2 regions of the Streptomyces sp. NPDC001970 genome follow, and region 1 is predicted to be linked to the other one. Evidence: predicted binding sites of a transcription regulator. Region 1 holds the regulator's gene; the other holds the start of a gene.
What was found. The regulator HspR, encoded in region 1, represses chaperone genes until heat shock. The targets are predictions, from matches to a motif close to TTGAGNNNNNNNNNCTCAA.
Positions count from the first base shown of each region.

Region 2: a site for HspR is predicted at 2,787-2,805, ahead of lon (endopeptidase La). Genes of this name have one in related genera too.

Region 1 is NZ_JBSFDW010000006.1:154,408-170,139, forward strand. Features, by position in the region: gene ACWCP0_RS10440 (heterodisulfide reductase-related iron-sulfur binding cluster) at 1-897, opposite strand, end outside; gene ACWCP0_RS10445 (sugar transferase) at 982-1,503, opposite strand; gene dnaK (molecular chaperone DnaK) at 1,726-3,594, shown strand; gene grpE (nucleotide exchange factor GrpE) at 3,594-4,253, shown strand; gene dnaJ (molecular chaperone DnaJ) at 4,305-5,483, shown strand; gene ACWCP0_RS10465 (heat shock protein transcriptional repressor HspR) at 5,488-5,937, shown strand; gene ACWCP0_RS10470 (PA14 domain-containing protein) at 6,019-7,737, opposite strand; gene ACWCP0_RS10475 (helix-turn-helix transcriptional regulator) at 7,843-8,838, opposite strand; gene ACWCP0_RS10480 ((2Fe-2S)-binding protein) at 9,173-9,490, shown strand; gene ACWCP0_RS10485 (pyridoxamine 5'-phosphate oxidase family protein) at 9,612-10,025, opposite strand; gene clpB (ATP-dependent chaperone ClpB) at 10,174-12,759, shown strand; gene ACWCP0_RS10495 (YbjN domain-containing protein) at 12,913-13,455, shown strand; gene ACWCP0_RS10500 (mannosyltransferase family protein) at 13,480-14,556, opposite strand; gene ACWCP0_RS10505 (pyridoxal phosphate-dependent aminotransferase) at 14,796-15,732, opposite strand, start outside.
Region 2 is NZ_JBSFDW010000019.1:100,751-116,482, reverse strand. Features, by position in the region: gene lon (endopeptidase La) at 362-2,764, opposite strand; gene ACWCP0_RS23080 (GNAT family N-acetyltransferase) at 2,896-3,552, shown strand; gene ACWCP0_RS23075 (rhomboid-like protein) at 3,531-4,439, opposite strand; gene ACWCP0_RS23070 (RNA polymerase sigma factor) at 4,579-5,175, shown strand; gene ACWCP0_RS23065 (zf-HC2 domain-containing protein) at 5,172-6,458, shown strand; gene ACWCP0_RS23060 (ABC transporter ATP-binding protein) at 6,455-7,216, shown strand; gene ACWCP0_RS23055 (hypothetical protein) at 7,213-8,541, shown strand; gene ACWCP0_RS23050 (hypothetical protein) at 8,636-9,238, shown strand; gene ACWCP0_RS23045 (spermidine synthase) at 9,278-10,015, shown strand; gene ACWCP0_RS23040 (response regulator transcription factor) at 10,100-10,843, shown strand; gene ACWCP0_RS23035 (HAMP domain-containing sensor histidine kinase) at 10,840-11,931, shown strand; gene ACWCP0_RS23030 (multifunctional oxoglutarate decarboxylase/oxoglutarate dehydrogenase thiamine pyrophosphate-binding subunit/dihydrolipoyllysine-residue succinyltransferase subunit) at 12,190-15,732, shown strand, end outside.

The DNA.
Region 1 (15,732 bases):
GAAGTCGAGGATGCCCTTCCAGGAGAACTGCTCCACCTGGCTGACGCCGAAGACGTCGTCCTCGCCCGGGTCCTCGAAGTCGATCGGCCTGCCGCCGGACGTCATCGGCTGGAGCGCGCCCAGCGCGGACTCGCCGGTGGCGTTGCGCTTGAACCAGATGTTCGGGAAGCCGAGGAAGCGGTGCCAGGCCACACCCATGTTGGTGTTGAGCGAGACCGTGATCATCCAGATCAGCGAGGTGCCGATCTTGACCGTCGCGGCCAGGTAGACCAGCGTCTGGAGGGTGGGGACGCTCAGGCCCTTGAACGCCAGGACCAGCGGGTACGAGACGAAGTACGCGGCCTCGTAGTGGTCCACGTGGTGGATCGCGCCCTCCAGGCCGCGCAGGACCAGGATCGCGAGACCGATGGTGAGGATGACGTACTCGACGAAGTACGCCTGCCAGGCCTTGGAGCCCGCGAAGCGCGACTTGCGGCCGGCCCGCGAGGGCAGGTTCAGGAGCCGGATCACCATCAGCGTGACGATGCCGACGACCGTCATCAGGCCGATGAACTCGATGTACATCTCGAACGGCAGGAAGCCGCCCACGATCGGCAGGGTCCAGTCGGCCTGGAACAGCTGGCCGTACGCCTGTGCGAGCGTCGGAGGCAGCGTCAGGAAGCCGATCGCGACGAACCAGTGGGCGAAGCCCACGATCCCCCAGCGGTTCATCCGCGTGTGGCCGAGGAACTCCTTGGCCAGGGTGATCGTGCGAGCCTTGGGGTCGTCGGTGCGGCTGCCCGCGGGCACGGGCTGGCCTAGCTTCACGAACCGGTAGATCTGCGCGACGGCTCGGGCGATGAGCGCAACGCCGACCACGGTCAGGACCAGCGACACGATGATCGCGGCGAGTTGCATTTTGGGGCTCCCTCGGGCCTGCGAGGTGGGAAGATCGGGACTTACTAAGCGGTAACTTATTCAGTCCGTGCTGAGACTACCCACTTATTCGGCCGCACTGTAGTTGCGCAAGCGGTGATCTGCGTCGCTCAGGTCACCCTGAGTGCGCGGCGGCCGCAGGGCCGGGAGCGTACGTACGAGGATGGCCAGGTCGAGACCCATCCAATGGTGCTCCACATAGTGCTGATCGAGCAGCTCCGGCTCGTCCCAGGGCATCGCCGAATGCCGCCGGACCTGGGCGAGGCCGGTCAGGCCCGGCTTGACGGCCTGCCGCCAGGGCGCGGCGGCGCGTGGATCGTCCGGCGCCAGCGCCGCCGGCCCGACCAGGGACATCTCGCCCCGCACGACAAGAGGCAGCCGCGAGAGCAGGTCCAGCCGCCAGCGTCGGGTGCGCAGCGAGCGGACCGTCAGCGGGCGGCCGTGCAGTCCGCTCCTCGTCTCCCGCGCGAAGGGGCCGCCGGGTTTCCGGTGCAGCACGGCCGAGCAGGCCGCTGCCGCCAGCAGGGGTGCGACGAGGGTCAGCAGGAGCGAGCCGAGGGCGAGATCGAGAAGACGCTTGGGCTGCATGGCTCTCACCCGACCGTTCCGCCGTTCCTGTCATGCTTTCGCGGGCTTTATGCGAACAATGGCACGGTGGGTGGCGCGGGATGTGCAGGCCCGCGCCCGGCGGGTCGCCGGGACCGCGCACCATAGTTGAGTCCGGTCGACTCAGGTCTGTTGACTCGATGGGGCCAGTGAGGCATCCTTGAGCCAGTTCCACTCAAGTTCAGCCCCACTGGAGGATTCGAAATGGCACGTGCGGTCGGCATCGACCTGGGCACGACTAACTCCGTCGTCAGCGTTCTGGAGGGCGGGGAGCCCGCCGTCATCACCAACGCCGAGGGCGCCAGGACCACGCCGTCCGTCGTCGCCTTCGCCAAGAATGGTGAGGTGCTCGTCGGCGAGGTCGCGAAGCGGCAGGCGGTCACGAACGTGGACCGGACCATCCGCTCCGTAAAGCGTCACATGGGTACGGACTGGAAGATCGAGCTCGACGGGAAGACCTTCAACCCGCAGCAGATCTCCGCGTTCATCCTTCAGAAGCTGAAGCGCGACGCCGAGTCCTACCTGGGTGAGAAGGTCACGGACGCGGTCATCACCGTCCCGGCGTACTTCAACGACTCCGAGCGTCAGGCCACCAAGGAGGCCGGCGAGATCGCGGGCCTGAACGTCCTGCGCATCGTCAACGAGCCGACCGCCGCGGCGCTGGCCTACGGCCTCGACAAGGACGACCAGACGATCCTCGTCTTCGACCTCGGTGGCGGCACCTTCGACGTCTCGCTGCTGGAGATCGGCGACGGCGTCGTCGAGGTGAAGGCCACCAACGGTGACAACCACCTCGGTGGTGACGACTGGGACCAGCGCGTCGTCGACTACCTGGTGAAGCAGTTCGCCAACGGTCACGGCGTGGACCTGTCGAGGGACAAGATGGCTCTCCAGCGTCTCCGCGAGGCCGCGGAGAAGGCGAAGATCGAGCTGTCGTCCTCGACCGAGACCACGATCAACCTGCCCTACATCACGGCGTCCGCCGAGGGCCCGCTGCACCTGGACGAGAAGCTCACGCGCGCCCAGTTCCAGCAGCTGACCGCGGACCTGCTGGACCGCTGCAAGACGCCGTTCCACAACGTGATCAAGGACGCGGGCATCCAGCTCTCCGAGATCGACCACGTCGTTCTCGTGGGTGGCTCGACCCGTATGCCGGCCGTCGCCGAGCTCGTCAAGGAGCTGACCGGCGGCAAGGAGGCCAACAAGGGTGTGAACCCGGACGAGGTCGTCGCCATCGGCGCCACGCTCCAGGCCGGTGTCCTCAAGGGTGAGGTCAAGGACGTCCTGCTCCTCGACGTGACCCCGCTGTCCCTCGGTATCGAGACCAAGGGCGGCATCATGACCAAGCTCATCGAGCGCAACACGACGATCCCGACGAAGCGTTCGGAGATCTTCACGACGGCCGAGGACAACCAGCCGTCCGTGCAGATCCAGGTCTACCAGGGCGAGCGCGAGATCGCGGCGTACAACAAGAAGCTCGGCATGTTCGAGCTGACCGGCCTGCCGCCGGCGCCGCGCGGTGTCCCGCAGATCGAGGTCTCCTTCGACATCGACGCCAACGGCATCATGCACGTGACCGCGAAGGACCTGGGCACGGGCAAGGAGCAGAAGATGACCGTCACCGGCGGTTCCTCGCTCGCCAAGGACGAGGTCGACCGCATGCGCCAGGAGGCCGAGCAGTACGCGGAGGAGGACCACCGCCGCCGCGAGTCCGCCGAGACCCGCAACCAGGCCGAGCAGCTCGTCTACCAGACCGAGAAGTTCCTCAAGGACAACGAGGACAAGGTCCCCGGCGACATCAAGACCGAGGTCGAGACGGCGGTGACCGAGCTCAAGGAGAAGCTGAAGGGCGACTCCGCCGAGGGCGACAACACAGCGGAGATCCGCACCGCCACCGAGAAGGTCGCCGCGGTCTCCCAGAAGCTCGGCCAGGCCATGTACGCCGACGCCCAGGGCCAGCAGGCCGCGGGCGGTGCCGGTGACGCCGGTGCCTCCCGGGCGAAGGCCGACGACGATGTCGTCGACGCCGAGATCGTCGACGACGAGAAGGACCAGAAGGGTGGCGCTGCCTGATGACGGAGGAGACCCCGGGCTTCGAGGAGAAGCCCGACGTCCCCTCCGGCGCCACTCCTGACGAAGCGGCGCAGGCCGCCCCCTCGGAGGGGGCGGCCCCGGCCGGGGACGAAGCACAGACGGGGACGCAGGCCGGGCAGTCGGCCGCCCTGACGGCGCAGCTGGATCAGCTCCGGACCGCGCTCAACGAGCGCACGATGGACCTCCAGCGGCTCCAGGCCGAGTACCAGAACTACCGCCGCCGGGTGGAGCGGGACCGGATCACGGTCAAGGAGATCGCCGTCGCGCAGCTCCTGACCGAGCTCCTGCCCGTCCTCGACGACATCGGCCGTGCCCGCGAGCACGGAGAGCTGGTGGGCGGCTTCAAGTCGGTGGCCGAATCGCTGGAGATGGTCGCCGCCAAGATGGGTCTGCAGCAGTTCGGCAAGGAGGGCGAGCCCTTCGACCCGACGATCCACGAAGCCCTGATGCACTCGTACGCGCCGGACGTCACGGAGACGACCTGCGTCGCGATCCTGCAGCCGGGCTACCGGATCGGTGAGCGGACCATCCGCCCCGCGCGGGTCGCGGTGGCCGAGCCCCAGCCGGGCGCGGCGCCCGCGGCGCCGAAGGAGGAGCAGTCGGCCGGCGAGGAGAGCGGTGGCCCGGACGAGGGCTGACGTGATCGATTACGGGTACGGATACGGAGTTGTCCGAGAGGAGGGACGTCGGTGAGCACGAAGGACTTCGTGGAGAAGGACTACTACAAGGTTCTCGGCGTCCCCAAGGACGCCACCGAGGCGGAGATCAAGAAGGCGTACCGGAAGCTCGCCCGCGAGTTCCACCCGGACGCCAACAAGGGCGACGCCAAGGCCGAGGAGCGCTTCAAGGAGATCTCCGAGGCCAACGACGTGCTCGGCGACCCCAAGCGGCGCAAGGAGTACGACGAGGCGCGCGCCCTCTTCGGCAACGGCGGCTTCCGGGCAGGCGGCCCCGGCCCCGGCGGAACGTTCAACTTCGACCTGGGTGACCTCTTCGGCGGCACCCAGCCCGGAGGCGGCGGCGCCGGCGGCTTCGGGGGCGGCCTCGGAGACGTGTTCGGCGGGCTGTTCCACCGCGGCACCGGGCCGGGTGCGCGGACGCAGCCGCGCCGCGGCCAGGACATCGAGTCCGAGGTGACGCTCAGCTTCACCGAGGCGGTGGAGGGGGCCACGGTCCCGCTGCGGATGTCCAGCCAGCAGCCCTGCAAGGCCTGCTCGGGCACCGGCGACAAGAACGGCACACCGCGCGTGTGCCCGACCTGTGTCGGCACCGGACAGGTCTCGCGCGGCGGCAGCGGTTCGTTCTCCCTGACCGACCCCTGCGTGGACTGCAAGGGCCGCGGGCTCATCGCGGAGACCCCTTGCGAGGTCTGCCACGGCAGCGGCCGCGCCAAGTCGTCCAGGACCATGCAGGTCCGTATCCCCGCCGGGGTGAGCGACGGCCAGCGGATCCGGCTGCGCGGCAAGGGCGCACCGGGCGAGCGCGGCGGCCCGGCCGGCGATCTGTATGTCGTCGTCCATGTCGACGCCCACCCGGTCTTCGGCCGCAAGGGCGACAACCTCACCGTCACGGTGCCGGTCTCGTTCACGGAGGCGGCGCTCGGCGGCGAGGTGAAGGTGCCGACGCTCGGCGGGCCCCCGGTCACGCTGAAGCTGCCCGCCGGCACGCCCAACGGCCGTACGATGCGCGCCCGTGGCAAGGGCGCCGTCCGCAAGGACGGCACCCGCGGCGACCTCCTCGTCACCGTGGAGGTCGCGGTGCCGACGGATCTCGATCCCGAGGCGCGTGAGGCACTGGAGGCGTACCGGAAGGCGACTGCGGGCGAGAATCCGCGGGCAGAACTGTTCCAGGCTGCGAAGGGAGCATGACGCGATGGACGGCCGACGTCGTAACCCTTATGAACTGACCGACGAGACGCCGGTGTACGTCATCTCGGTGGCGGCTCAGCTGTCCGGACTGCACCCGCAGACCCTGAGGCAGTACGACCGCCTCGGCCTCGTCTCTCCGGACCGCACGGCCGGCCGGGGCCGCCGCTACTCGGCCCGCGACATCGAACTGCTCCGCCAGGTGCAGGCGTTGTCGCAGGACGAGGGCATCAACCTCGCCGGCATCAAGCGCATCATCGAACTGGAGAACCAGGTCGCGGCGCTCCAAGCCCGGGTCGCCGAGCTCTCGGCGGCACTGGAGGGTGCGGCGGCGGCGATGCAGCAGCGCGAGGCCCAGGTGCACGCGTCGTACCGGCGCGATCTGGTGCCGTATCAGGACGTGCAGCAGGCGAGCGCGCTGGTGGTGTGGCGGCCGAAGCAGAAGCGGGACGGCTGACGCCGCCGGGGCGCGGGACAGATCGCACGAAGGGGCCGGGAGGTGTGACCTCCCGGCCCCTTCGGTGTCGTTCACGTCAGGTCACTGCGCCGGTGCGGTGACCGCCCAGTCGCCCGCGGGCAGGGACTCGGTGCCGTCCGCGGCCACGGCGGTCACCCAGTAGTAGGACGTGGTGCCGCGCTTGCCGCCGGTGTCGAAGTATTCGAACCCGTACCTGTCGAGGTCGGCGATCTTCTCGTAGGCCTCGGTGGCCGGGTTCCAGCGGAAGACGCGGTAGCCGCCCGCAGCCTCGGGGGAGTCCTCGCCGAGCCCGCGCCACGTCACCTGGTTGCCCTCGTCGCCCTCCGCCGACCACACGTCGACGGACAGCGGCGAACCCTCGGGCGTCGCCACGCTCGGCGTCGTGTCGAGCTCGGTCGCGACCACGATCTCGGGCGAGCGGGTCCACTTGTAGTGGGAGTTCCAGTCGTCGTCGACGGCGTCGATGAAGAAGCAGCGCTCGTCGCCGTCCGGGTGGGTGGCGTACGCGTACGAGGTCGTGTCGGCCGACAGCCACTCCACCTCGTGGACGGAGCAGACCTTCTCCTCCTCGTCGCCCAGGAGCTCGCCCGCGTAGACGACGTACCGTGCCAGGTCAGGCGTCGGATTCGCGTCCCAGTGCAGCTCGAAGCCGTACTCGGTCGGGGTGACGGCCGGTCCGGTCACGGCGGACGGCGGGGTGAGGTCGCTGCGCTTTCCGCTGACGGCGGCGGAACGCACGGACTCGTTGCCCGCCGCATCGAGCGCGATCACGCGGTAGTAGGAGGTGGCGCCCTCGACGGCCGAGCTGTCCAGGTACGAGACCTGACTCGTGCTGCCGACCTTGGCGAACGCGCCGTCCGCGCTCGACGCCCGGTAGACGCGGTACGACACGGCTCCGGCGACGCCGCTCCAGCCGATGCGCAGCCCGCCCGTCTCGGAGGCGACGGTGAGCCCGGTGGGGGCGGCCGTCGGGGTTTTGTCGGTGGTGGTGACCGACTGGAGGGCCGAGCCGCCGGACTCGTTGCCGGCCTTGTCGACGGCGCGTACGACGTACTGGTACGCGGCGCCGGTGGCGGGCGGGGTGTTGGTGGAGGACGTGGCGGTCAGCGGGGTGCTGGTCTGCCTGGTCCAGGTGCTGGTGCCGGCGGGGCGGCGGTAGACGTGGTAGTCGGCGAGGTCCATCTCGGGGCTCTTCGTCCAGCGGACCGTGGCCTTGAGGGTGGCGGGGTCGTAGGCCGTCGAGACGCCGGTGGGGGCGAGGGGCTTGACGGTGTCGACGGTGGCCGAGGTGCGGGGTGCGTAGGCGAACTTGACGTTCGCGTAGCCGGTCCAGGCGACGAAGTCGACGCGGATGGTGTGGCGGCCGCTGGGGATGGTGAGGTTGACGGTCCTGGACTGCGTCGTGGAGACGTTCTTCCAGATGTCGATCTTGCGGATGCCGTCGACGTAGACGCGGATGCCGTCGCGGACGGCGGTGGTGAACGTGAAGGGCCCGCCTGAGCCGAAGTTGCGTGTGGTCTGCCAGCGGACGGTGAAGTTGTCGCTGGGCAGTGTGACGCCGGCCGGGTCGCCGGTGCCGTAGTCCTCGCTGATCGAGGTGTCGCAGGTGGTCAGCCTGGGCGTGCCGCTGAAGGAGGTGTTCGGGTGGTACGTGGCCTTCCACACGCCGTCCGCGCAGGTGACGGTGGCGGCGTGGGCGGTGGCCGGCAGGGCAACTCCCGCGGTGGCCGCGGTGATGGCGGCGGCCGTGGCGCAGGCAGCGCGGAAACGCTGGTGCATGGGTATCGGTGGGTCGCTCTCGGTCGTGGGGAGCGTGGGGGCGGCACCCGGGGGCGTGGGGGGAGCGCCGGCAGCCGCGATGATCGCACGCCGGCGCGGCCGCTGTCAGCCCTGCTCCGGCGGGGCCGAGAGGATCCCGGACTGGGCGATCAGATAGCCCAGTTGCGCTCGCGAACCACTGCCGAGCGCCGAGGCGAGCTTGGCGATGTGGGCGCGGCAGGTGCGGACGTTCATGCCGAGCCGGCGGGCGATCGCCTCGTCGACGTGGCCTTCGACGAGGAGCTTGGCGATGGAGCGCTGGACGCCGCTTATGCCGTCGAGTTCCGGCGTGTATGAGACGACCTGGTCGTCCCAGGGGACGCCGTGGAGCCAGAACTGTTCGAAGACGCCGACGAGATACTGCACCAGGCCCTCGTGGCGCAGCTCCAGGGCCACCCGGCGGTCGCTGCGCGCCGGAATGAAGGCAACTTTCCGGTCGACGATGATGAGCCGGTCGATGATCTCCTCAAGGGTGCGGACCTCCGCGCCGTACGGGGCGACCCGCTCGACGTAGGCCATCGTGGCGGGGTGGTGGCGCGCGGTGTGCTGGTAGAGCGTGCGCATCCCGACGCCGCGGTCGACGAGCATCTCCACGCGCCGCAGCCCGTCCTGCAGGGTCGCAGGCCTGCGTCCGCTGCCGGGCTGCACCGTCAGCAACTCCTCGGTGCACTCGACGATGACGCGGTCCAGCGTCGCGTTGATCATGCTCAGGCCCTCGAGCACCGTGATCGCGTGCGTCGTTGATGCGTCGTGCGCGCTGATGGCCATGAATGGCTCAAACGCGTCCGTCAGCGACAGCGTGCGACGTCTTCGCTCTTGGATCTCCCGCTCTATGGGGTGTATCAGCTGATGCAGAGCGACGGCCGGGGAAACCGGACGGAGCCATTCACTGTCCTCCGGATCCGGGCGCACCATGGCCAGATCGATGAGGCAGGGGGCGTCGGCCACCTCGGAGCGGGCTATGCGGCCATTGCGCAGAGCGGACGCATAGAGGTTTCTCCCCGCCTCGCACAGCTCGTCGTGACTGTGCTTCTCTCCCGAATCGCCCCTTTTCGCCTGCATTTGCACCCCCCTCAGGGTCCTGAATTACAGGAACATGATGCCTGCACTCGCTGGTGGAAGCGTTCGGAGTGAGCCATCGTCTTAGGCGCGGGGGAGGAGGTAGTACTAAAAAGAGGTGGAGATCGGCGATGACCAGGATGGTTCGTGCACTTTGCGCTATAGCCGTTGCGGCTGCTCTCGGTGGTCTCGCGGCGAGCGGCTGGCCCACGTGGGACACCGCGCCCGCGTCGGTGACCGCGGCCCCGGGTGAACCCACCTGGGAGACCGTGCCCGCCTCGGTACTCACGACGCCCGGTGAACCCACCTGGGAGAGTGCGCCGGCGGACGTCGAGGCATGACGGTTCCCGAGGATCCTCGCTTTCGGCGGGAGATGGCGACTGCTTACCGCTCCGGGTGGCATTTCATCGACCTTGTCACGGCGGTGCCGCACCGTGGCGATTCGTTGATGGTCACCCTCTTCGGTGAGCCGGTCGTGATCAACCGTGGCGACGACGAGGAGATCCGCGCGTACCGCTGCCTGAGGAGGCCCCGCGGGTCTCCGCAACCCGTCCGCTGTGCCATCAGGTACGGCATGATCTTCGTCAATCTCGACCAGCGCGACCACCAGCTGGTCGAACCGCAGACCACCACCGCCACCCCCCGCAGTGCCTGAGCGGTTCCCCCGTCGTTCAAGATCGCTCAGGCGCTTCCCCCACACAGCGGCGCCATCGTGGACCTGAAACACGATGGCGCCGCTGTGCTGTGTGCGCGCGGCGGGCCCCCGGGGCGTGTGCCTATGCCCGGCCCATCGCGCGGGTCAGGGCGATCTCGATGACCACCCGGTCCGGGTTCGGAGCCGGAGTGCGTCCGTACCGCTCCGCGTAGCGCGCGACCGCGTCCGCGACCACCTCCGGCTCCGTACGGACCGTGGCCAGGCCCTCCAGCGTCGCCCAGCGCCCCTTGTCCACCTGGCAGACTGCGACCCGTGCCGGCTCCGGGGACGCGGCCAGGACGTTGGCGACCTTGCGGCTGTGCTTGTTGGTGATGACGCGGGCGATGCCCCGATCGCCGCCCTCGGGGTCGTACGTGACCCCCACCGCGACGACGTGCGGGGTGCCGTCCGGGCGCGGGGTGGTGAGGGTGCACATGTGGTACTCGCGCCAGAAGCCGAGGTAGGACGTGTCGGGGTTGCGTGGGTCGATGGCCATACCTGGAAATCTATCCCGCAGGAGCCTGTTCCTCCCCCACCTTGAGCGGAATAGACTCAACTTTGTGTACGTTGGACGAGTCACATGTGAGTGACGTGACGAGTCGTGACGTGACGAGTCGTGACGAGCCGAGGAGGAGAGACCGCACGTGGACGCCGAGCTGACCAACAGGAGCCGGGACGCGCTCAACGCCGCCACCAGCCGAGCCGTGTCCGACGGGCACCCCGATCTGACCCCCGCGCACCTTCTGCTCGCACTCCTCGCGGGTCAGGACAACGAGAACATCACCGACCTGCTCGCCGCCGTCGACGCGGACCAGGCCGCGGTACGGTCCGGGGCCGAACGGGTCCTCGCCGACCTGCCCAGCGTGACCGGCTCGACCGTCGCGCCGCCGCAGGCCAACCGCGAGCTGCTCGCCGTCATCGCCGACGCCGCGAACCGCGCCAAGGGGCTCGGTGACGACTACATCTCGACCGAGCACCTGCTCATCGGGACCGCGGCCAAGGGCGGCCGGGCCGGCGAGGTGCTGTCCGGGCAGGGCGCGACGGCGAAGAAGCTGCTGGAGGCGTTCGAGAAGGCGAGGGGAGGGCGCCGGGTGACGACACCCGACCCCGAGGGGCAGTACAAGGCCCTGGAGAAGTTCGGTACGGACTTCACGGCCGCGGCCAGGGAGGGCAAGCTCGACCCCGTCATCGGCCGCGACCAGGAGATCCGCCGGGTCGTGCAGGTGCTGTCGCGCCGTACCAAGAACAACCCCGTGCTGATCGGTGAGCCCGGCGTCGGCAAGACCGCCGTCGTCGAGGGGCTCGCCCAGCGGATCGTGAAGGGCGACGTGCCCGAGTCGCTGCGGAACAAGCGGCTGGTGGCCCTCGACCTGGGCGCGATGGTTGCGGGTGCGAAGTACCGGGGCGAGTTCGAGGAGCGGCTGAAGACCGTCCTCTCCGAGATCAAGGAGAGCGACGGCCAGATCATCACGTTCATCGACGAGCTGCACACGGTCGTGGGTGCGGGCGCCGGCGGCGACTCCGCGATGGACGCGGGCAACATGCTGAAGCCGATGCTCGCGCGCGGCGAGCTGCGCATGGTCGGCGCGACGACCCTCGACGAGTACCGCGAGCGGATCGAGAAGGACCCGGCGCTGGAGCGGCGCTTCCAGCAGGTGCTGGTCACCGAGCCGACGGTCGAGGACACCATTGCGATCCTGCGCGGCCTCAAGGGGCGGTACGAGGCGCACCACAAGGTGCAGATCGCGGACAGCGCGCTGGTCGCGGCCGCGACCCTGTCCGACCGGTACATCACGTCCCGCTTCCTGCCCGACAAGGCCATCGACCTCGTGGACGAGTCGGCGTCCCGGCTGCGGATGGAGATCGACTCCTCCCCCGTCGAGATCGACGAGCTCCAGCGCGCCGTCGACCGGCTGAAGATGGAGGAGCTGGCGCTCTCCAAGGAGACCGACGAGGCGTCCAAGCAGCGCCTGGAGAAGCTGCGCCGCGACCTCGCCGACAAGGAGGAGGAGCTGCGCGGCCTCACCGCCCGCTGGGAGAAGGAGAAGCAGGGCCTCAACCGCGTCGGTGAGCTGAAGGAGAAGCTCGACGAGCTGCGCGGCCAGGCCGAGCGCGCCCAGCGCGACGGCGACTTCGACACCGCGTCCAAGCTGCTGTACGGGGAGATCCCCGCGCTGGAGCGGGAGCTCGCCGAGGCCTCCGAGGCCGAGCGGGAGGCCGCCAAGGACACCATGGTCAAGGAAGAGGTCGGCCCGGACGACATCGCGGACGTGGTCGCCTCCTGGACCGGGATCCCGGCGGGCCGGCTGCTGGAGGGCGAGACCCAGAAGCTGCTGCGCATGGAGTCCGAGCTGGGCAGGCGGCTGATCGGCCAGACCGAGGCGGTGCGGGCCGTGTCGGACGCGGTGCGCCGCTCCCGTGCGGGCATCGCCGACCCCGACCGTCCCACCGGCTCCTTCCTCTTCCTCGGCCCGACCGGTGTCGGAAAGACCGAGCTGGCGAAGGCGCTCGCGGACTTCCTCTTCGACGACGAGCGGGCCATGGTCCGCATCGACATGTCGGAGTACAGCGAGAAGCACAGCGTCGCACGCCTGGTCGGCGCCCCGCCCGGCTACGTCGGGTACGAGGAGGGCGGCCAGCTCACCGAGTCGGTGCGCCGGCGTCCGTACAGCGTGGTCCTGCTCGACGAGGTGGAGAAGGCACATCCCGAGGTCTTCGACATCCTGCTGCAGGTCCTCGACGACGGACGGCTCACCGACGGCCAGGGCCGGACGGTGGATTTCAGGAACACCATCCTGATCCTCACCTCCAACCTCGGCAGCCAGTACCTCGTCGAGCCGCTGACCAGCGAGGAGGAAAAGAAGCAGCAGGTCCTGGAAGTGGTGCGGGCCAGCTTCAAGCCGGAGTTCCTCAACCGCCTCGACGATCTGGTCGTCTTCTCGGCCCTGTCGAAGGACGAGCTCGCCCGTATCGCCGAGCTCCAGATCGACCGCCTCGCCCGGCGCCTCGCCGAGCGCCGGCTGAAGCTGGAGATCACCCCGGCCGCCCTGCAGTGGCTCGCCGACGAGGGCATGGACCCGGCGTACGGCGCCCGCCCGCTGCGCAGGCTCGTCCAGACCGCGATCGGCGACCGTCTCGCCAAGGAGATCCTCTCCGGCGAGATCAAGGACGGCGACACGGTCCGTGTCGACCGCTTCGACGGCGGCCTCATCGTGGGCCAGGCGCAGTGACGCCCGGGGGCGCGGGGCACGGCGCTGCGCCCCCGCCCCACGGCGCCCCGGGGGACTCGATCCGGACACGTCGCGCCGAAGGCCCGGTGGGGGTTGCCAGCCACCGCCCGGGATGGGAGAGGATGGCCGCATCCGTACGAAGGGAAACACCCCGTGAGCATCGACCCGTCCTCGATTCCGAATTTCGGGGGCCAGCCCCAGCCTCAGGCCCAAGCACCGGCGGGCCCGGTCATCCCCGACCAGGACCTGGTCAAGCAGCTCCTCGACCAGATGGAGCTGAAGTACGTCGTCGACGACGAGGGTGACCTCGCGGCGCCGTGGGAGGAATTCCGCACGTACTTCATGTTCCGCGGCGAGGACGAGCAGCAGGTCTTCTCGGTGCGCACGTTCTACGACCGCCCGCACGCCATCGAGGACCGGGCCAAGGTCCTCGACGCGATCGACGACTGGAACCGCCGCACCCTGTGGCCGAAGGTCTACACGCACACCCACGAGGAGGAGGGCCAGCCCGCCTCCGTCCGCCTCATCGGCGAGGCGCAGATGCTCATCGGCACGGGCGTCAGCCTGGAGCACTTCGTGTCGTCGACGGTCAGCTGGGTGCGCGCGTCGATCGAGTTCGACAAGTGGCTCGTGGAGCAGTTCGGCCTCGAGCCCGCGGGCGGCGACGACGAGAAGCCGGCCGACGACGCCTCCTGAGGCCCCCCAGCGCGGGCCGTACCGCTACAGCGCCATCGGGCCCAGCGTCAGCAGGTACGCCCCATAGCCGAACGACAGCCCGGCCAGGGCCGCGATCACCGTGATCGCGGCTCTCGGCCGGGCTTTCGTCAGCGCGGACGCGAGCGGCAGCAACAGCGGGAACGCCGGCAGCAGAAAGCGCGGCTTCGACTCGAAGAAGCCCGAGCCGCCGATGGTGATCAGCACCAGCACACCCGTGTACACCAGCAGGGGCAGGGCCGGCCGGTCCAGGACGAACAGCACGAAGAGCAGCACCCCCGCCCCCACGATGACCAGCGCCATCGGGAAGCCGAAGAACACCGGCGTGGTCACCATCGACCGCACCACCCGCAGGGAGCCGAGGCCCAGGTCGAACCGCGACGTCCAGCCGTCCTGCACGGCGAAGTACCCGCCGAGCGGGTCACCCTGGCGCGCCCCCACCCAGAGCAGATAGCCGAGCCACCCGGACGGCGCCAGCGCGGCGGCCGCCCACACCCGCCGTCCGTTCTTCCCCCTGCGTCTGACGAGCTCGCACGCCGCGACGGCGACGACCGCCGCCGCGACCGCGATCCCGTTGGGACGGGTCAGCCCGGCCAGCGCCGCCAGAGAGCCCGCCCAGAGCCAGCGGCGGGTCACCAGGGCGTAGAGCGACCACGCCGCGAAGGCGGTCAGGAGTGGCTCCGTGTAGGCCATGGACAGCACGATCGCGTGCGGCAGCAGTCCCCACAGCAGCACGAGGACGGTCGCGAGCGTCCGGTCGTACAGCCGCTCGACGACGGCGTGGATGCCCCACGCGGCGGCGCCCGCGGCCAGCCACGACAGCGCAAGGCCCACCGTGCCCCCGGTCACCGGAAGGACCGTCGTCCCGGCCCGCACGAGCGCGGGGTAGAGCGGGAAGAACGCCAGGTCGGACTGGACGGCGCCGTCCGGCCAGTACAGCGTGCGCCCGTAGCCGTGCGCGGCGATGCGGACGTACCAGTCGGAGTCCCACGACGTGGCGAGCAGGGCCCGCGGAGACTTGCCGATGTGCCAGGCCCACAGGGCCATCAGGCCCATCCCGGTGAGCCGCGCCGCCGCGAACATCCCGAGCGCGGGGGCCGCCCGGTGCAGGGCGGCGCGCCGGCGGGGAACGGACCGGGCATCGACTGACGGGGCTTTGTCGAGCGTCTCGGCGGACAGGGGACACCTCCGTGCGCGCGTGATCGGTCAGTCAACCCGACGATCAGCGGCGGGCGGACGCGGCGCGAGTGCTGCGAGGCCGTCCGGGTGAACCGTGGCCCGGCTGGGCGGTGCGTACGTGTGCCGCCTTGACGGCCCCCCGCTCAGCCGGTAGCGAGCCCCTTCAGCCGGGCAACGGCCTCCTCCAGCACGTCCACGCGCTTGCAGAACGCGAACCGCACGAACGGCGCGCCCTGCTCCCGGTGGTCGTAGAAGACCGCGTTGGGGATGGCCACGACACCGGCGCGCTCCGGCAGCGCCCGGCAGAACGCGAAGCCGTCGTCCTCGCCGAGCGGCCGGATGTCGGTCGTGACGAAGTACGTCCCGGACGGCCGGTACACGTCGAAGCCGGCCGCAGCGAGCCCGGAGGCCAGCAGATCCCGCTTGGCGCGCAGATCGTCCCTGAGCCCGTCGAAGTACTCCTGCGGCAGCGCGAGCGCCTCGGCGACCGCGTACTGGAAGGGCCCGGCGGAGACGTACGTCAGGAACTGCTTGGCCGAGCGGACGGCGGTGACCAGCCCGGGGACCGCCGTCACCCAGCCGACCTTCCAGCCGGTGAACGAGAAGGTCTTGCCCGCCGAGCCGATGGTCACCGTCCGCTCGCGCATCCCGGGGAAGCTCGCGATCGGCGTGTGCTCGCCGTCGAAGACGAGGTGCTCGTACACCTCGTCGGTCACGACCAGCAGATCCCGCTCGACGGCGAGCTCGGCGACCGCCGCCAGCTCCTCGCGGGTCAGGACGGTGCCGGTGGGATTGTGCGGCGTGTTGAGCAGGATGAGCCGGGTGCGGGCCGTGACGGCGTCCCGCAGCTCGTCCAGGTCCAGCTGGAAGCGTCGACATGCGACTCCGTCGCGTGGCACCGTGCGCGGCCTCAGCGTCACGGGCACGCGGGTCCCGCCCGCCATGGCGATGCAGGCGGCGTACGAGTCGTAGTACGGCTCCAGCGCGATCACCTCGTCGCCGGGCTCGACGAGGGCGAGCAGCGCGGCCGCGATCGCCTCCGTGGCCCCGGCCGTGACCAGCACTTCGGTGCCGGGGTCG
Region 2 (15,732 bases), on a different contig from region 1:
GGACTCCGACCCAGCCGCGGTTGCGGGGGCTCCGCCCCCGAACCCCCAGGGCCGGGCGCAATCCCCCCTGCGGGGAACCCCCCAGCGCGGGGCCGAGTTTTCGGGGCTCCGCCCCGGACGCCGTCCCCTACGCCTTGGCGGGCGCGGGGGCTGGGCGCTCCACCGGAGCCCGTCCGGCGCTTGAGGACGGACACACCGGCCCACCACACGGCACCCGTCGCGCACGCCCAGCCCGTCCGGCGCTTGAGGACGGACACCCGGGCCGCCCGGCCGGGACCGGAAACCCCCGCGTCCCCCGCGCGCAGGGCGCACGGGGGACGCGGGGGACGCGGGGGACGCGGGGGCAGGAGCCCCCGGGAGGCTAGGCCGCCGCCGGGACCGGGACCTCCGCCGGGGAGAGGGCGATCTCCAGGACCTGGCGGACGTCCGTCACCGGGTGGACGTCCAGCTTGTCCAGGACCTCCGCCGGGACGTCGTCCAGGTCCGCCTCGTTCCGCTTGGGGATCACGACGGTCGTGATCCCGGCCCGGTGCGCGGCCAGAAGCTTCTGCTTCAGGCCGCCGATCGGCAGCACCCTCCCGGTCAGCGACACCTCACCGGTCATCGCCACATCCGTGCGGACCTGCCGCCCGGACAGCAGCGACGCCAGCGCCGTCGTCATCGTGATGCCCGCGCTCGGGCCGTCCTTCGGCACCGCGCCCGCCGGGAAGTGGATGTGCACACCCCGGTCCTTGAGGTCGGCGACCGGCAGCTCCAGCTCAGCACCGTGCGAGCGGAGGAAGCTCAGCGCGATCTGCGCGGACTCCTTCATGACGTCACCCAGCTGACCGGTCAGGGTCAGCCCCGCCGCGCCCGTCTCCGGGTCGGCCAGCGACGCCTCGACGTACAGGACGTCGCCGCCCGCGCCGGTCACCGCGAGCCCGGTCGCCACGCCGGGCACGGCCGTCCGGCGCTCGGCCGGGTCCTGGGCGGACTCGGGCACGTGGTGCGGCCGGCCGATCAGCCCGCGCAGATCGCCCGCACCGACGGCGAACGGCAGCTCCCGGTCGTCCAGTTCGTGCTGGGCGGCCACCTTCCGCAGCAGCCTCGCGACCGCCCGCTCCAGGTTCCGTACGCCCGCCTCACGGGTGTACTCGCCCGCCAGCTTGCGCAGCGCGGACTCCTCGATGGTGACCTCGCCGTCGGCCAGCCCCGCCCGCTCCAGCTGGCGCGGGAGCAGGTGGTCGCGGGCGATGACGACCTTCTCGTCCTCGGTGTAGCCGTCGAGCCTGACCAGCTCCATCCGGTCGAGCAGGGCCTCCGGGATGGCCTCCAGGACGTTCGCCGTGGCCAGGAAGACCACGTCGGACAGGTCGAGCTCGACCTCCAGGTAGTGGTCGCGGAACGTGTGGTTCTGCGCCGGGTCGAGGACCTCCAGCAGCGCCGCCGCCGGGTCGCCGCGGAAGTCGGAGCCGACCTTGTCGATCTCGTCGAGCAGGACCACCGGGTTCATCGACCCGGCCTCCTTGATGGCGCGGACGACACGGCCGGGCAGCGCGCCGACGTACGTACGCCGGTGGCCGCGGATCTCCGCCTCGTCCCGTACGCCGCCGAGCGCGACGCGGACGAACTTCCGCCCCATCGCGTGCGCGACGGACTCGCCGAGCGAGGTCTTGCCCACGCCGGGCGGGCCGACGAGCGCGAGAACCGCGCCCCCGCGCCGCCCGCCGACCACGCCCAGCCCCCGGTCGGCGCGCCGCTTGCGCACCGCCAGGTACTCGGTGATCCGTTCCTTCACGTCGTCCAGGCCCGCGTGCTCGGCGTCCAGGACCGCTTTCGCGCCCTGGATGTCGTACGCGTCTTCCGTGCGCTCGTTCCACGGCAGTTCGAGGACGGTGTCGAGCCAGGTGCGGATCCAGGAGCCCTCCGGGCTCTGGTCGCTGGAACGCTCCAGCTTCTCGACCTCCTTGAGGGCCGCCTCGCGGACCTTCTCCGGGAGGTCGGCCGCCTCGACCCGGGCACGGTAGTCGTCGGACTCGTCGCCCTCGGACTCACCGTTGAGCTCGCGCAGCTCCTTGCGCACGGCCTCGAGCTGGCGGCGCAGCAGGAACTCGCGCTGCTGCTTGTCGACTCCCTCCTGGACGTCCTTGGCGATGGACTCGGCGACGTCCTGCTCCGCGAGGTGCTCGCGGAGCTGTTCGGTGGCGAGCTTGAGCCGGGCGACCGGGTCGCTGATCTCCAGCAGCTCCACCTTCTGGGCGGTGGTCAGGAACGGCGAGTAGCCGGAGTTGTCGGCGAGGGCCGAGACGTCGTCGATCTGCTGGACGCGGTCGACGATCTGCCAGGCTCCGCGCTTCTTCAGCCAGTCGGTGGCGAGTGCCTTGTACTCCTTGACGAGCTCGGTGACGTGCCCGGGCAGCGGGTCCGGCACGGTCTCGTCGACGCCGGTGCCCTCCACCCAGAGGGCGGCGCCCGGTCCGGTCGTACCCGCGCCGATGCGCACCCGGCTGCGGCCGCGGATCAGGGCACCCGGGTCGCCGTCCGAGAGCCGGCCGACCTGCTCGACGGTGCCGAGCACGCCGGTCGCGGCGTACGTCCCGTCGATGCGCGGCACGAGCAGCACCCTCGGCTTGCCCGGCTGTGACCGAGCGGCGGCCTGGGCGGCCTCCACCGCGGCCCGTACGTCGGCGTCGGACAGGTCGAGCGGTACCACCATCCCGGGCAGCACGACCTCGTCGTCGAGCGGCAGCACAGGCAGAGTGAGCGGTGTGGACGTCGAAGCCATGATCTCCCCTTCGGCAGTCAAGTTGAGCTATGCCGACTCAATGCAGAAGGGCGACGAGATGTTCCCCGGGCGATGTTCGCTGTGAGCGATCACGCGTACCGTCTCCCGTGAGCAGCCGATGTAATAAGCGCATGACAGATGCATCCCTTACGAACACGCTACGCGCCTGGGTGGACGGCTGGGTCGTGTCGCGAGGTGCGGCGGAGCCCGTCGCCGAGCCCTGGGGCTTCACGATCGACGTCGGGCTGCCTCTGCACACCACCCGCCACGTCCTCACCGACGGCAGTGAGTCGGCGGTCCGCAAGGTCGCCGGGACGGCCCGGACGCCCGGCTGCTGGCTCAAGGTGTTCGAGGATCCGGAGAAGGTCCTGGACCTGCTCGGGCCCGACTGGACTCCCGACGAGCCCGGGTTCCTGATGACGGCGGAGCTCCGCCGCGAGGAGCCCGGCGCCGGACCGGCAGGGCACCGGCTGCGGACGTGGACGCACGGGGGTGTGACGAAGGCCCTGGTCACGACGGACGACGGGGCGTTCGCCGCCCGCGGGCAGATCGCGCGGGGCGGACCGGCGCGACCCGCGGTCGTCGATCAGATCGAGACCGCCCCGGAGCACCGGCGCAAGGGCCTCGGCAGCCTGGTGATGCGTACGCTCCAGAACGCCGCGGTCGAGGAAGGCGCCACGACCGGCGTGCTGGGCGGGACGCCCGACGGGCGGGCGCTGTACGAGGCGCTGGGGTGGCGGGTGGTCGCGCCGCTGGTCAGCGTGTACTACGACCCCAAGGCACCCTGACGCACCCGTGCCCACCGGCGCACGGCCGGCATGCTCAGCACTCCCGCCAGGAGCGCCAGCGGGTGGCCCCAGTCGGTGAGCGGGTCCTCGTACGCCAGGAGGTCGCCCAGCAGCACGGCCGACACCCATCCGACGAGCACGGTCCGTGCCATCGGTGTGAGGAGCCCGGCCAGCGCGCCGACGCAGGTCAGGAGGCCGAAGCTGATCCCGTAGTCGAGGCGGTGCAGAGAGGTTTCGGGCAGCTGCCCGGCCATGACGGAGAGTCCGACCGGGATCTCGGTCGCGAGGGTCGCCGCCACATGCCCGCCCAGGAAGACGGCGGCCGTGCGCCAGGCCCCGATCCGCCGCTCCAGGGCGGTGAGGACGAGCACGAATCCGACGGCGTACGCGGAGGTCGGCCCGCCCGCGACCCACAGGGCGCTGGCGACGAGCACGAGCAGCGGGGTCGAGGCGAGGTGGGCGACATCGGTGCTGAAGCCACGGAGCAGGGCGGAGACGGTGGCCGGATCGCCGTACTCCGCGTACACCGACGTCACGACGAGGACGCACCCGTACCAGAAGGTGAACGGCGTCCCGGTCGGGGTGGGGAGGAGACGAGCGAGCCGCCGCCACGGGGTGGGGCGTGACGGCGCGGACGTTCCGTCGCCTGCAGGCGGCGACAGAGGCGGGACCACGGGCGAGGACGAACAGGGGGTCCGCCGGCGCGGGATGCCGCCCAGCAGGCCGGAACCGGCCGTCCCGACGGGCTCGTCCGGCGCGTCCGGCCCATCCGGCCCATCCGGCGCGTCCGGCGCGTCCGGCGCGTCCGGCCCATCCGGCCCATCCGGCGCGTCCGGCGCGTCCGGCGCGTCCGGCCCACCCAACTCGTCCGACTCGAGCCGCTGCACCGCGTGAGGCTCCTTCGATCGACGCCTTCGACCCCGCCCAGCCAACGCGATCACCGCTCGCCCCGTCCATGGTCCGCGCCACACCGGGCAGCCCGCACGCCCGTGAACCGATCGCACTGCCCCGTGCGATAGAGAGGTCGTGAGACTGTTGCGCCCCACGGGGGCAGACCGGGACGACGACGCGGCGCTGCTGCGTGCCGTCGCACACGGGGACTCGGAAGCGCTCGCCACGCTGTACGACCGGCACGCGGGCTGGCTGCACGCCCGGCTGACGCGCCGGTGCGCGGATCCCGAGACCGTACGGGAAGTCCTGCAGGACACCTTCGTCACCGCCTGGCGGTCCGCCGGATCGCACCGCGGCGGCGAGGCGGGCGGCTGGCTCTGGGTGATCGCGGCCCGCAGGCTGGTCGACGCCCGGCGCCGCGCAGGGGGGCGGGCCGACGAACCCGCCCCGGTCGAGCAGTTGCCCGTCGCGGCCGTGCCGTCGGCCGAGGACCGGGTGCTGGCGGGGCTGGAGCACGGCGACGTGGGCGCGGCGCTCGACCGCATCTCGCCCGAGCTGCGGGACGTCCTGCGCGCCACGGTCATCGTCGGGCTGACGACCCGTGAGACCGCGCGGCTGCTCGGCATACCCGAGGGCACCGTCAAGACCCGCGCCCAGCGCGCCCGTCGCGAGCTGCGCGCCACGCTCGCCCGTCCGGCGCCCGGCACCGACCCGTTGGGAGGCACCGCATGACCGCGCCCGACCGTGCCCGCGCCCGGCACGTGACCGACGCCCTGGCCGCCCGGTACGCCACGGGCGCGCTCCCCGAACCGGACGCCTGGTCCGTGGAGAAGCACGTCGAGTCCTGCGGCAGCTGCGCCGGACGCGTCTCCGCCGCGGTCCGCGCGACGCCGGCGGCCGCGCTGCTGGACGCGGTCCGCACGGCGGTCCTGACGCAGGCGGCCACGGCTGGGGCAGACGCCCGCGATCACCGCGGTCAGGCCGGACAGCACGATACGGCCGCGGCGGCCGACGGCACGATTCGACCTGTGGGCGAGAAGCCCGACAAGTTCGAGAAGTCCAGAGGACGTCTGAGGCCCACACGGCGTGCGAGGCCCGCGAAGACCGGGGCGCCGGGTACCGACGGTGACGCGGCGCGCCGACGGACGTGGGCAGCGGCCCTTACCGCCCGTCGTATGCGTGACCTGCCGGTTCTCCCTGCGCGCGGGCGGCGCGGCTCTTCCGGCCCGCCGACGGCGCACCACGGCACAGAGCCCCGGCCGCGCGAAGCCCGACGGCCCGCTCGGCTCGCACCCGCGACGCAGGACGCCCCCTGCACCAGCACCAGCACGGCAACGAAGCTGCGGCGTGCCGTCCGGGGTGCCCGGGCGGTCGCGCGCAGGATGTGGGCCGCCGGGCCCGCACTGCACGAGGCGTGGCTGGTGGCGCTCGGGCTGGTGGTCGTGGGGGCCGTGGGGCTCGGGTACGGGGCCGGGTTCGCCGGGACGCGGCCGTTGCTCGCCGCCGTGGCGCCCGTGGTGCCCCTCGCCGGGGTGGCGCTGTCGTACGGGCGGCGCGTGGACCCGCTCTACGAGATCGCCGCGTCCACACCGTCGGGCGGGCTGCGGCTGCTGCTGACACGGACCGCCACGGTGCTGATCGTGAGCGTGCCGCTGCTGACCGTCGCGGGGGCCGTGCTGCCGGGCCGGGCCGGGATGCCGGGCGCCGCCGCCTGGCTGCTGCCCGGACTCGCGCTCACCCTCGCGGCACTCGCGCTCGGCTCGTACGTGGGCTGCCGCGCGGCCGCCGCAGTGGTCACCGCGGGATGGCTGTCCGCGGCCGTCGGTCCGGCGCTCGTGACCGGCCGGCTGCTCGCCGCACCGGCCGCCGAACTCACCGCCCGTGTCGGCCCGTACGTCTCCGGGGCCGCGGTCCAGTCCGCCTGGGCCGTGGCCGCCGCGGTGTGCGCCGGGCTGCTCGCCCTGCGCCGCCGGGCGTTCGACTATCCGTCCTTCGGACACTGGGGGAATCTGTGAACACGGTCAGCGTCAGCGAGCTGACGGTCCGGCACCGCCGAACCGTCGCCCTCGACACAGTGAGCCTCGCCTTCGGCACCGGCGTGCACGGGCTCCTCGGCCCGAACGGCGCCGGCAAGACCTCGCTCATCCGGGTCCTGGCGACCGTCGCCGCGCCGGCCACCGGGCGGGTGGAACTGCTCGGCCGCGACGCCGCCGCGCAGCGGGACCGTGTGGAGATCCGGCGCCGGCTGGGATATCTGCCGCAGGAGTTCGGCTGCTACCCGGGCTTCACCGTCCGGGAGTTCGTCGCGTACGTGGCGTGGCTCAAGGAGATGGACCCCGTGCGGGTCGCGGCCGCGGTGGAGCGCGCGGTCGGGCGAGTGGGCCTCGCGGACCGGATCGACGCCAAGGTGAAGTCGCTGTCGGGCGGCATGGTGCGCCGCGTCGGCATCGCCCAGGCGATCGTCAACGAACCCGAGTTGCTGCTGCTCGACGAGCCGACCGCCGGTCTCGATCCGGAGCAGCGCGTCGAGTTCAGGGCACTGCTCCGCGACGTGGGCACCACGTCCACCGTGATCGTCTCCACCCACCTCGTCGAGGACGTCGCCGCCGCCTGCTCCGAGGTGACCCTCCTCGACGCGGGTCGGATGGCCTACCGCGGGACGACCGCCGAACTCACCGCGCTGGGCAGGGACTCGGCGGACGATGCGGCCAACGCCATCGAGCGGGGCTACACGGCGGCGCTGCAGGCCCACAGGTCGGGAGTCCTCCGATGACCGCGGTCGTGGCCTCCGATGCCCCCTCCCCGGAAGGCGCGCACGCATCGCGCCCGCGCCTCCCCCGCCCCCTCCTCACCGAGCTGCGACGCGGAGTCGGCCCCTGGACCGGCGCGGCCACCACCGCTGTCGTCGCGTTCGCCATGTACTCCAAGGCCGGATACCTGGGGGGCTGGCAGAACCACTGGACCGACGCGACCGATCTGCTCCGCATCGCGGCCGCGCTGCTCTGCGGGCCGCTCGCCGTCGCCGCGGGCTGCTGGCACGGCGGACGGGAACGCCGTCGCCGCACCAGCGCCTGGCTCGGCTCGCTGCCCCGCGGTCCGCTGCGCCGGACCCTGGTCGCCGCCACCCCCGCAGCCCTCTGGCCGGCCGCCGGGTATCTCGTCGCCGCCACCGGCTGTCTGCTCGCGACCTGGCCGTACGCCGGCGGCGACGGTCCGCATCTGGCACTGGTCGCCGCGGACGCCGTGACCCTCGCCTCCCTCGGCACGCTCGGCTTCGTGGTCGGCCGGCTCGTCGCCTGGCGCTTCACCGCGCCGCTGCTCGCCGTGCTCACGTACGTCGGACTCGGCTGTCCCTCCTACAGCGAGGCGGGCGCCCGCTGGCTCGATCCCGCAGTCCAGCACAGCTACGCCTGGGACCGGCCCGTCTGGTGGTTCGGCGCCGCGAGCATCGTCTGGGCCGGTGGCCTCGCCGCGGCAGCGCTGCTGGCGTACGCGGCCCGGCGCCGTACCACCGCGCTCGTACCGCTCACCGCCGCCTGCGCCGCCGCCGTGCTCATCGCGCAGACCGGCGACGGTCTGTGGCGCCCCGATCCCGAAGCCATGCGTCGCGTCTGCGACCACGGCACCCCGCAGGTGTGCCTGCCGTACGCGGAACGGCACTTGCTGCCCGAGGCCTCGGCCGCGCTCGCAGGGCTCAACGCGCGGCTGCGCGGCATCCCGGGCGCCCCCACCCGATGGGTGGCGGGGCCCGGCGAGCGGGCAGCCGGTGACCTCGCGCTCCCGAGCCCGTCGTTCGAGGCGATACGCGGCAAGCTGACCAGCCCCGACGCCTACGCCGCCAACGGGGTCGGCGCGTTGTTGTCCCAGACGTGCGCCCAGAGCGACTACGACGCACCGGACTGGGAACGGGCCTCCGCGGTCAACAGCGCCGTGTTCGCGTGGCTGTCCACCGCCGAAGGCCAGGGTCCGTACATCGGCCCCGCAGAGCAGGAGCACTTGACCAGGCTCGAAGCCAAGTCCCCGGCCGAGGCGCGCACCTATCTCACGCGCTACCTCGCCGCGGACCGCTGCAAGGCGGAGGAGGTGCCGCTCCCGTGAACCTCCCTGTGCTGTACGCCCGTTCCCGCGCCCTGCCCGTCACTCTCGCCGTCCTCGCCGCGGACCGCTGCAAGGCGGAGGAGATGCCGCTCCCGTGAACCTCCCTGTGCTGTACGCCCGTTCCCGCGCCCTGCCCGTCACTCTCGCCGTCCTCGCCGCGACCGCGCTCGCCGCCGCCTGGTGCGCCTGGCGCCTCCAGGCCGCCGAGGGGTACGACCACACCGCGCGCGTGCCCGTCGTCGTGCTCGCCCCGCTGCTGGCCGCCTCCGCCGTCGGCACCGGACTGTTCACGCACTCCGACGAGCTGGACCGCACGGCCGTGCGCCCCTGGTGGGCGCGTCGGGTCTGTCTGGTCGTCGGACCGACCGTGCTCGCGGGGCTGCTGCTCGCGCTCTCGGTGCCCGGGCATCCGGATCAGTTCGGCGCCCCGGCGATGGTGCGCAATCTGCTCGGCGCGGCCGGGGTGACGGCGGCCGCGGCCGTCCTGCTCGGCGCCCGTCTCAGCTGGCTGCCCATGACGGCGTACCTGAGCACGGTGTACGTGTCCGCGCCGCAGGTTCCGGGCGGCGCGGCGGCCGTGTGGGCGTGGCCGATGCAGCCCGGTCCGCAGGGCGCCGCCTGGGCCGTGGCCCTGACCACGTACGCCGCCGGGGTCGCCCTGTACGCGTGGCGCGGGGCCCGTCCGGAGCAGGCATAGCGCCGCGCCTGCCGGAGGGCTCTCGATAACCTGCAGTTCATGGTGCTGCCCAGCAATGTATCGGCTCCCCACACGGCTCCCCGCACGCTCGACCGGCGCGAAGGACCGTACGGCGAGGTCGTCCTGCGCGAGCGGGGCGGTCCTGACGGCCGGCCCGTGCACGAGATCATCGCCAACGGCTGTTTTCTGATGGACACCTCGGACGGCCGTTCGGAGCGGCTGCTGGTCGAGGCCGCAGCGCGGGCCCTGGCCGACCGCCCGGATCCGCCCTCGGACCCGGTCCCCGACCCGCCCGCCCTGCTCATCGGCGGCCTCGGGGTCGGATTCTCGCTGGCCCATGCCGCCGCCGAGCCCGGCTGGGGCCGGATCGCCGTCGTCGAGCGCGAGCAGGCGGTCATCGACTGGCATCGCACAGGGCCGCTCCGCGCGATCTCCGCCGACGCGCTCGCCGACCCACGGACCGTGATTCTTCGCACGGACCTCGTCGCGTACGTCCTTGACACTTCCGAAACGTACGACGCGCTCTGCCTCGACATCGACAACGGCCCCGGCTGGACGGTCACCGAGGACAACGAATCCCTGTACTCACCTGCCGGACTGGCCGCCTGCGCACGGAGGTTGAGGCCCGGCGGAGTGCTCGCCGTGTGGTCGGCCCAGCCCTCCGCCGATTTCGAGGAGTCATTGCGGAATGCCGGATTCAGCGGGGTAAGGACCGAAGAGATCCACGTTGCCCGAGGCGTACCGGACGTGGTCCATCTCGCTGTTCGCCCTGCGTAGCCGGGAGCCGATCGATGCCTTTACGCTGACTGACCTGACACTCGGATCTACACGCAGCTCGCAGTGCGCGACAGGGGCGGGGCGATGGAGCAGACACACACCAGCAGCAACGGCGCGTCGTCTTACGCGACGACAAGTGCCCAGCGCCGGGTGCTGGTGGTCGAGGACGACACCACCATCGTGGAGGCCATCGGGGCGCGACTGCGCGCGGAGGGCTTCCTGGTCCAGACGGCGACGGACGGCCCGGCAGCGGTCGACGCCGCCGAGGCCTGGCAGCCGGATCTGATGGTCCTCGACGTGATGCTGCCCGGCTTCGACGGCCTGGAGGTCTGCCGCCGGGTACAGGCGCAGCGGCCGGTGCCGGTCCTGATGCTCACGGCCCGCGACGACGAGACCGACATGCTGGTCGGGCTCGGTGTCGGCGCCGACGACTACATGACCAAGCCGTTCTCGATGCGCGAGCTCGCCGCGCGCGTGCACGTCCTGCTGCGCCGGGTGGAGCGGGCGGCGCTGGCCGCCGTGACGCCGCGCAGCGGGATTCTGCGGCTCGGCGAGCTGGAGATCGACCACGCGCAGCGCCGGGTCCGCGTCAAGAGCGAGGACGTGCATCTCACCCCGACCGAGTTCGACCTCCTGGTCTGCCTGGCGAACACACCGCGTGCGGTCCTCTCGCGCGAGCAGCTGCTCGCGGAGGTCTGGGACTGGGCGGACGCGTCCGGCACGCGTACGGTCGACAGCCACATCAAGGCGCTGCGCCGCAAGATCGGCGCCGAGCGGATCCGTACCGTCCACGGCGTCGGCTACGCGCTGGAGAGCCCGGCGCCATGAGCCGGCTGAGCCGGCTCAGGTCCGAGCTGGGGTCGGTCGAGATCTCGATCAAGACCAAGCTCGGCGCCCTGGTCGTGGTGTCGGTGCTGATCACCTCGGGTCTGGCGCTGGTCGCCTTCCGGACCGGGGCCGAGCTGCGCTACATCACCGTCTTCGCGATGATCACCACCCTGCTGATCACACAGTTCGTGGCTCACGGCCTGACAGCACCGCTGGATGAGATGAACACCGTCGCCAAGTCGATATCCCACGGTGACTACACGCGGCGGGTGAGCGGCGCCGACCGCCGCGACGAGCTCGGCGACCTCGCGAACACGATCAACCGCATGGCCGACGACCTCGAGGCCGTGGACCGGCACCGCAAGGAGCTGGTCGCCAATGTCTCCCACGAGCTGCGCACCCCCATCGCGGCACTGCGCGCGGTGCTGGAGAACGTCGTGGACGGCGTCTCCGCCGCCGACCCGGAGACGATGCGCACGGCGCTGAAACAGACCGAGCGGCTCAGCCGGCTCGTCGAGACCCTGCTGGATCTGTCACGGCTCGACAACGGAGTGGTACCACTCCGGGCACGGCGTTTCGAGGTGTGGCCCTACCTGTCGGGCGTGCTGAAGGAGGCCAATCTGGCCGCCGCGCGGCGCGGGCTCTCCTCCGGCTCCGGCAGCCACACCCGCAAGGACGTCCATCTGCACCTCGACGTGTCCCCGCCGGAGCTGACGGCGCACGCGGACGCCGAGCGGCTGCACCAGGTGGTGGCCAATCTGATCGACAACGCCGTGAAGCACTCCCCGCCGCACGGCCGGGTCACGGTACGGGCCCGGCGCGGCACGCAGGCGGAGTCGCTGGACCTGGAGGTCCTGGACGAGGGTCCCGGTATCCCGGAGTCGGAGCGGCACAAGGTCTTCGAGCGCTTCAACCGCGGCAGTGTCCCGTCCCCGCACGGCCCCGGCAGCGACGGGGGTACGGGCCTGGGCCTGGCGATCGCGCGCTGGGCAGTGGAGCTGCACGGCGGGCGCATCGGCGTGGCCGAATCGGCACGTGGCTGCCGGATACAGGTCACTCTTCCGGGAGTCCTTCAGCGGCGCGGTTGACGTAAGGTTCGAACCGGAGTCCCACACGTTGCATGTGGGCAGTCAGGGGTGCGGGCCACGGGGCCGTAGCCGCGGTGCTGCGTACCCATTTCGAAGGGGAACCCCGCATGTTTCCCGCCATTTCCTGCGCCGAAACCGACCGGCTGGTGTGACTTAGGCGACGATGGCCACGCCCGGCCTGCACCTCCCGGCCGTGGAGGCGTAGCCTTTATTTCCGCTGTCCATCACCTTGTGAAGCGGAAGAGGGCGGTTGCCGCCGTGTCGTCTCAGTCCCCCAGTAACTCGAGCACTTCGACCGACCCTGACGGGCAGGGGAAGAACCCCGCTGCCGCGTTCGGTCCGAATGAGTGGCTCGTCGACGAGATCTACCAGCAGTACCTCCAGGACCCGAATTCGGTCGATCGAGCCTGGTGGGACTTCTTCGCCGACTACAAGCCGGGCGGCGGTACGGCCGCCTCCGGCGCCGCTGCCGCGGGGGCAGCGGGGCCCACGGCTCCGGCTGCCGCAGGCACGCCGACGCCGGGCTCCGCACAGGCTCCGGCGCCCGTGACCCCGACGGCTCCCGCGGCCACCGCCCCGGCCCAGCCGGCGGCCCCGGCACCGGCCGCTCCGGCGCCCGCCACCCCGGCCGCGGCTCCCGCCGCGCCGGCAGCCAAGGCCCCGGCCGCTCCGGCGAAGCCCGCCGCCGCGCCCGCCGCCAAGGCGGCCCAGCCGGCGAAGGCGGCCGAGGAGACCCCCCAGGGTCCCGAGATCGTGCCCCTCCGCGGCCCCTCCGCCGCCGTCGCGAAGAACATGAACGCCTCCCTGGAGCTGCCGACGGCCACGTCCGTCCGCGCCGTCCCGGTGAAGCTGCTCTTCGACAACCGGATCGTCATCAACAACCACCTCAAGCGCGCCCGGGGCGGGAAGATCTCCTTCACCCACCTCATCGGCTACGCGATGGTGCAGGCGATCAAGGCCATGCGGTCGATGAACAACTCCTTCGCGGAGAAGGACGGCAAGCCCGTCCTGGTCAAGCCCTCGCACATCAACCTCGGCCTCGCCATCGACCTGGTGAAGCCGAACGGTGAGCGCCAGCTCGTCGTCGCGGCCATCAAGAAGGCCGAGACGCTGAACTTCTTCGAGTTCTGGCAGGCCTACGAGGACATCGTCCGCCGCGCCCGCAACAACAAGCTGACGATGGACGACTTCACCGGCGTCACCGTCTCCCTCACCAACCCCGGCGGTCTCGGCACGGTCCACTCCGTGCCGCGTCTGATGCCCGGCCAGTCGGTGATCATGGGCGTCGGCTCGATGGACTACCCGGCCGAGTTCCAGGGCACCTCCCAGGACACCCTGAACAAGCTGGGCATCTCCAAGGTCATGACCCTGACCTCGACGTACGACCACCGGGTCATCCAGGGCGCCGCCTCCGGCGAGTTCCTGCGCGTCGTCGCCAACCTCCTCCTCGGCGAGGACGGCTTCTACGACGACGTCTTCGAGTCGCTGCGCATCCCCTACGAGCCAGTCCGCTGGCTCAAGGACATCGACGCCTCGCACGACGACGACGTCACCAAGGCCGCCCGCGTCTTCGAGCTGATCCACTCCTACCGGGTCCGCGGCCACGTCATGGCGGACACCGACCCGCTGGAGTACCGCCAGCGCAAGCACCCCGACCTGGACATCACCGAGCACGGGCTCACCCTGTGGGACCTGGAGCGCGAGTTCGCGGTCGGCGGCTTCGGCGGCAAGTCGATGATGAAGCTCCGCGACATCCTCGGTGTGCTCCGCGACTCGTACTGCCGCACCACCGGCATCGAGTTCATGCACATCCAGGACCCGAAGCAGCGCAAGTGGATCCAGGACCGCGTGGAGCGCCCGCACGCCAAGCCGGAGCGCGAGGAGCAGCTGCGGATCCTGCGCCGCCTCAACGCGGCCGAGGCCTTCGAGACCTTCCTGCAGACGAAGTACGTCGGCCAGAAGCGCTTCTCGCTGGAGGGCGGCGAGTCCGTCATCCCGCTGCTCGACGCGGTCATCGACGCCGCGGCCGAGTCCCGCCTGGACGAGGTCGTCATCGGCATGGCCCACCGCGGCCGCCTCAACGTGCTCGCGAACATCGTCGGCAAGTCGTACGCGCAGATCTTCCGCGAGTTCGAGGGCAACCTCGACCCGAAGTCGATGCACGGCTCCGGCGACGTGAAGTACCACCTGGGCGCCGAGGGCACCTTCACCGGCCTGGACGGCGAGCAGATCAAGGTCTCGCTGGCCGCCAACCCCTCGCACCTGGAGGCGGTCGACCCGGTCCTCGAGGGCATCGTCCGCGCCAAGCAGGACATCATCAACAAGGGCGGCACGGACTTCACGGTCCTGCCCGTCGCGCTCCACGGCGACGCGGCCTTCGCCGGCCAGGGCGTCGTGGCCGAGACGCTCAACATGTCGCAGCTGCGCGGCTACCGCACCGGCGGCACGGTCCACATCGTCATCAACAACCAGGTCGGCTTCACCGCCTCGCCGGAGTCGTCGCGTTCGTCGATGTACGCGACCGACGTGGCCCGCATGATCGAGGCGCCGATCTTCCATGTGAACGGCGACGACCCGGAAGCCGTGGTCCGCGTGGCGCGCCTCGCCTTCGAGTTCCGCCAGACGTTCAACAAGGACGTCGTGATCGACCTCATCTGCTACCGCCGCCGCGGTCACAACGAGGGCGACAACCCGCAGTTCACCAACCCGCAGATGTACAACCTGATCGACAAGAAGCGCTCGGTGCGCAAGCTCTACACCGAGTCGCTCATCGGTCGTGGCGACATCACGCTGGAAGAGGCCGAGCAGGCGCTCCAGGACTTCCAGGGACAGCTGGAGAAGGTCTTCGCCGAGGTCCGCGAGGCCACCTCCCAGCCGGCTCCGGCCCATGTCCCGGACGCCCAGCCCGAGTTCCCGGTGGCCGTCACCACCGCGGTCTCCCAGGAGGTCGTGAAGCGGATCGCCGAGTCCCAGGTCAACGTCCCCGACAACGTCACCGTCCACCCGCGTCTGCTGCCGCAGCTGCAGCGCCGCGCGGCCTCGGTCGAGGACGGCACGATCGACTGGGGCATGGGCGAGACCCTGGCCATCGGCTCCCTGCTGATGGAGGGCACCCCGGTCCGGCTCGCCGGCCAGGACACCCGCCGCGGCACCTTCGGCCAGCGCCACGGCGTCCTCGTCGACCAGGAGACCGGCGAGGACTACACCCCGCTGCTCTACCTGAACGAGGACCAGGCCCGCTTCAACGTCTACGACTCGCTGCTCAGCGAGTACGCGGCGATGGGCTTCGAGTACGGCTACTCGCTGGCCCGCCCGGACGCGCTGGTCATGTGGGAGGCCCAGTTCGGTGACTTCGTCAACGGCGCGCAGACCGTCGTCGACGAGTTCATCTCCTCGGCCGAGCAGAAGTGGGGCCAGACCTCCGGCGTCACGCTGCTCCTGCCGCACGGCTACGAGGGCCAGGGCCCGGACCACTCGTCCGCCCGCCCGGAGCGCTTCCTCCAGCTGTGCGCGCAGAACAACATGACGGTCGCCATGCCGACCCTTCCGTCGAACTACTTCCACCTGCTGCGCTGGCAGGTCCACAACCCGCACCACAAGCCGCTCATCGTCTTCACCCCGAAGTCGATGCTGCGTCTGAAGGCCGCGGCGTCGAAGGCGGAGGAGTTCCTCACCGGCGGCTTCCGCCCGGTGATCGGCGACGCGTCGGTCGACCCGGCCGCGGTCCGCAAGGTCGTCTTCTGCTCCGGCAAGGTCTACTACGACCTCGAAGCCGAGCGTCAGAAGCGGGGCGTCACGGAC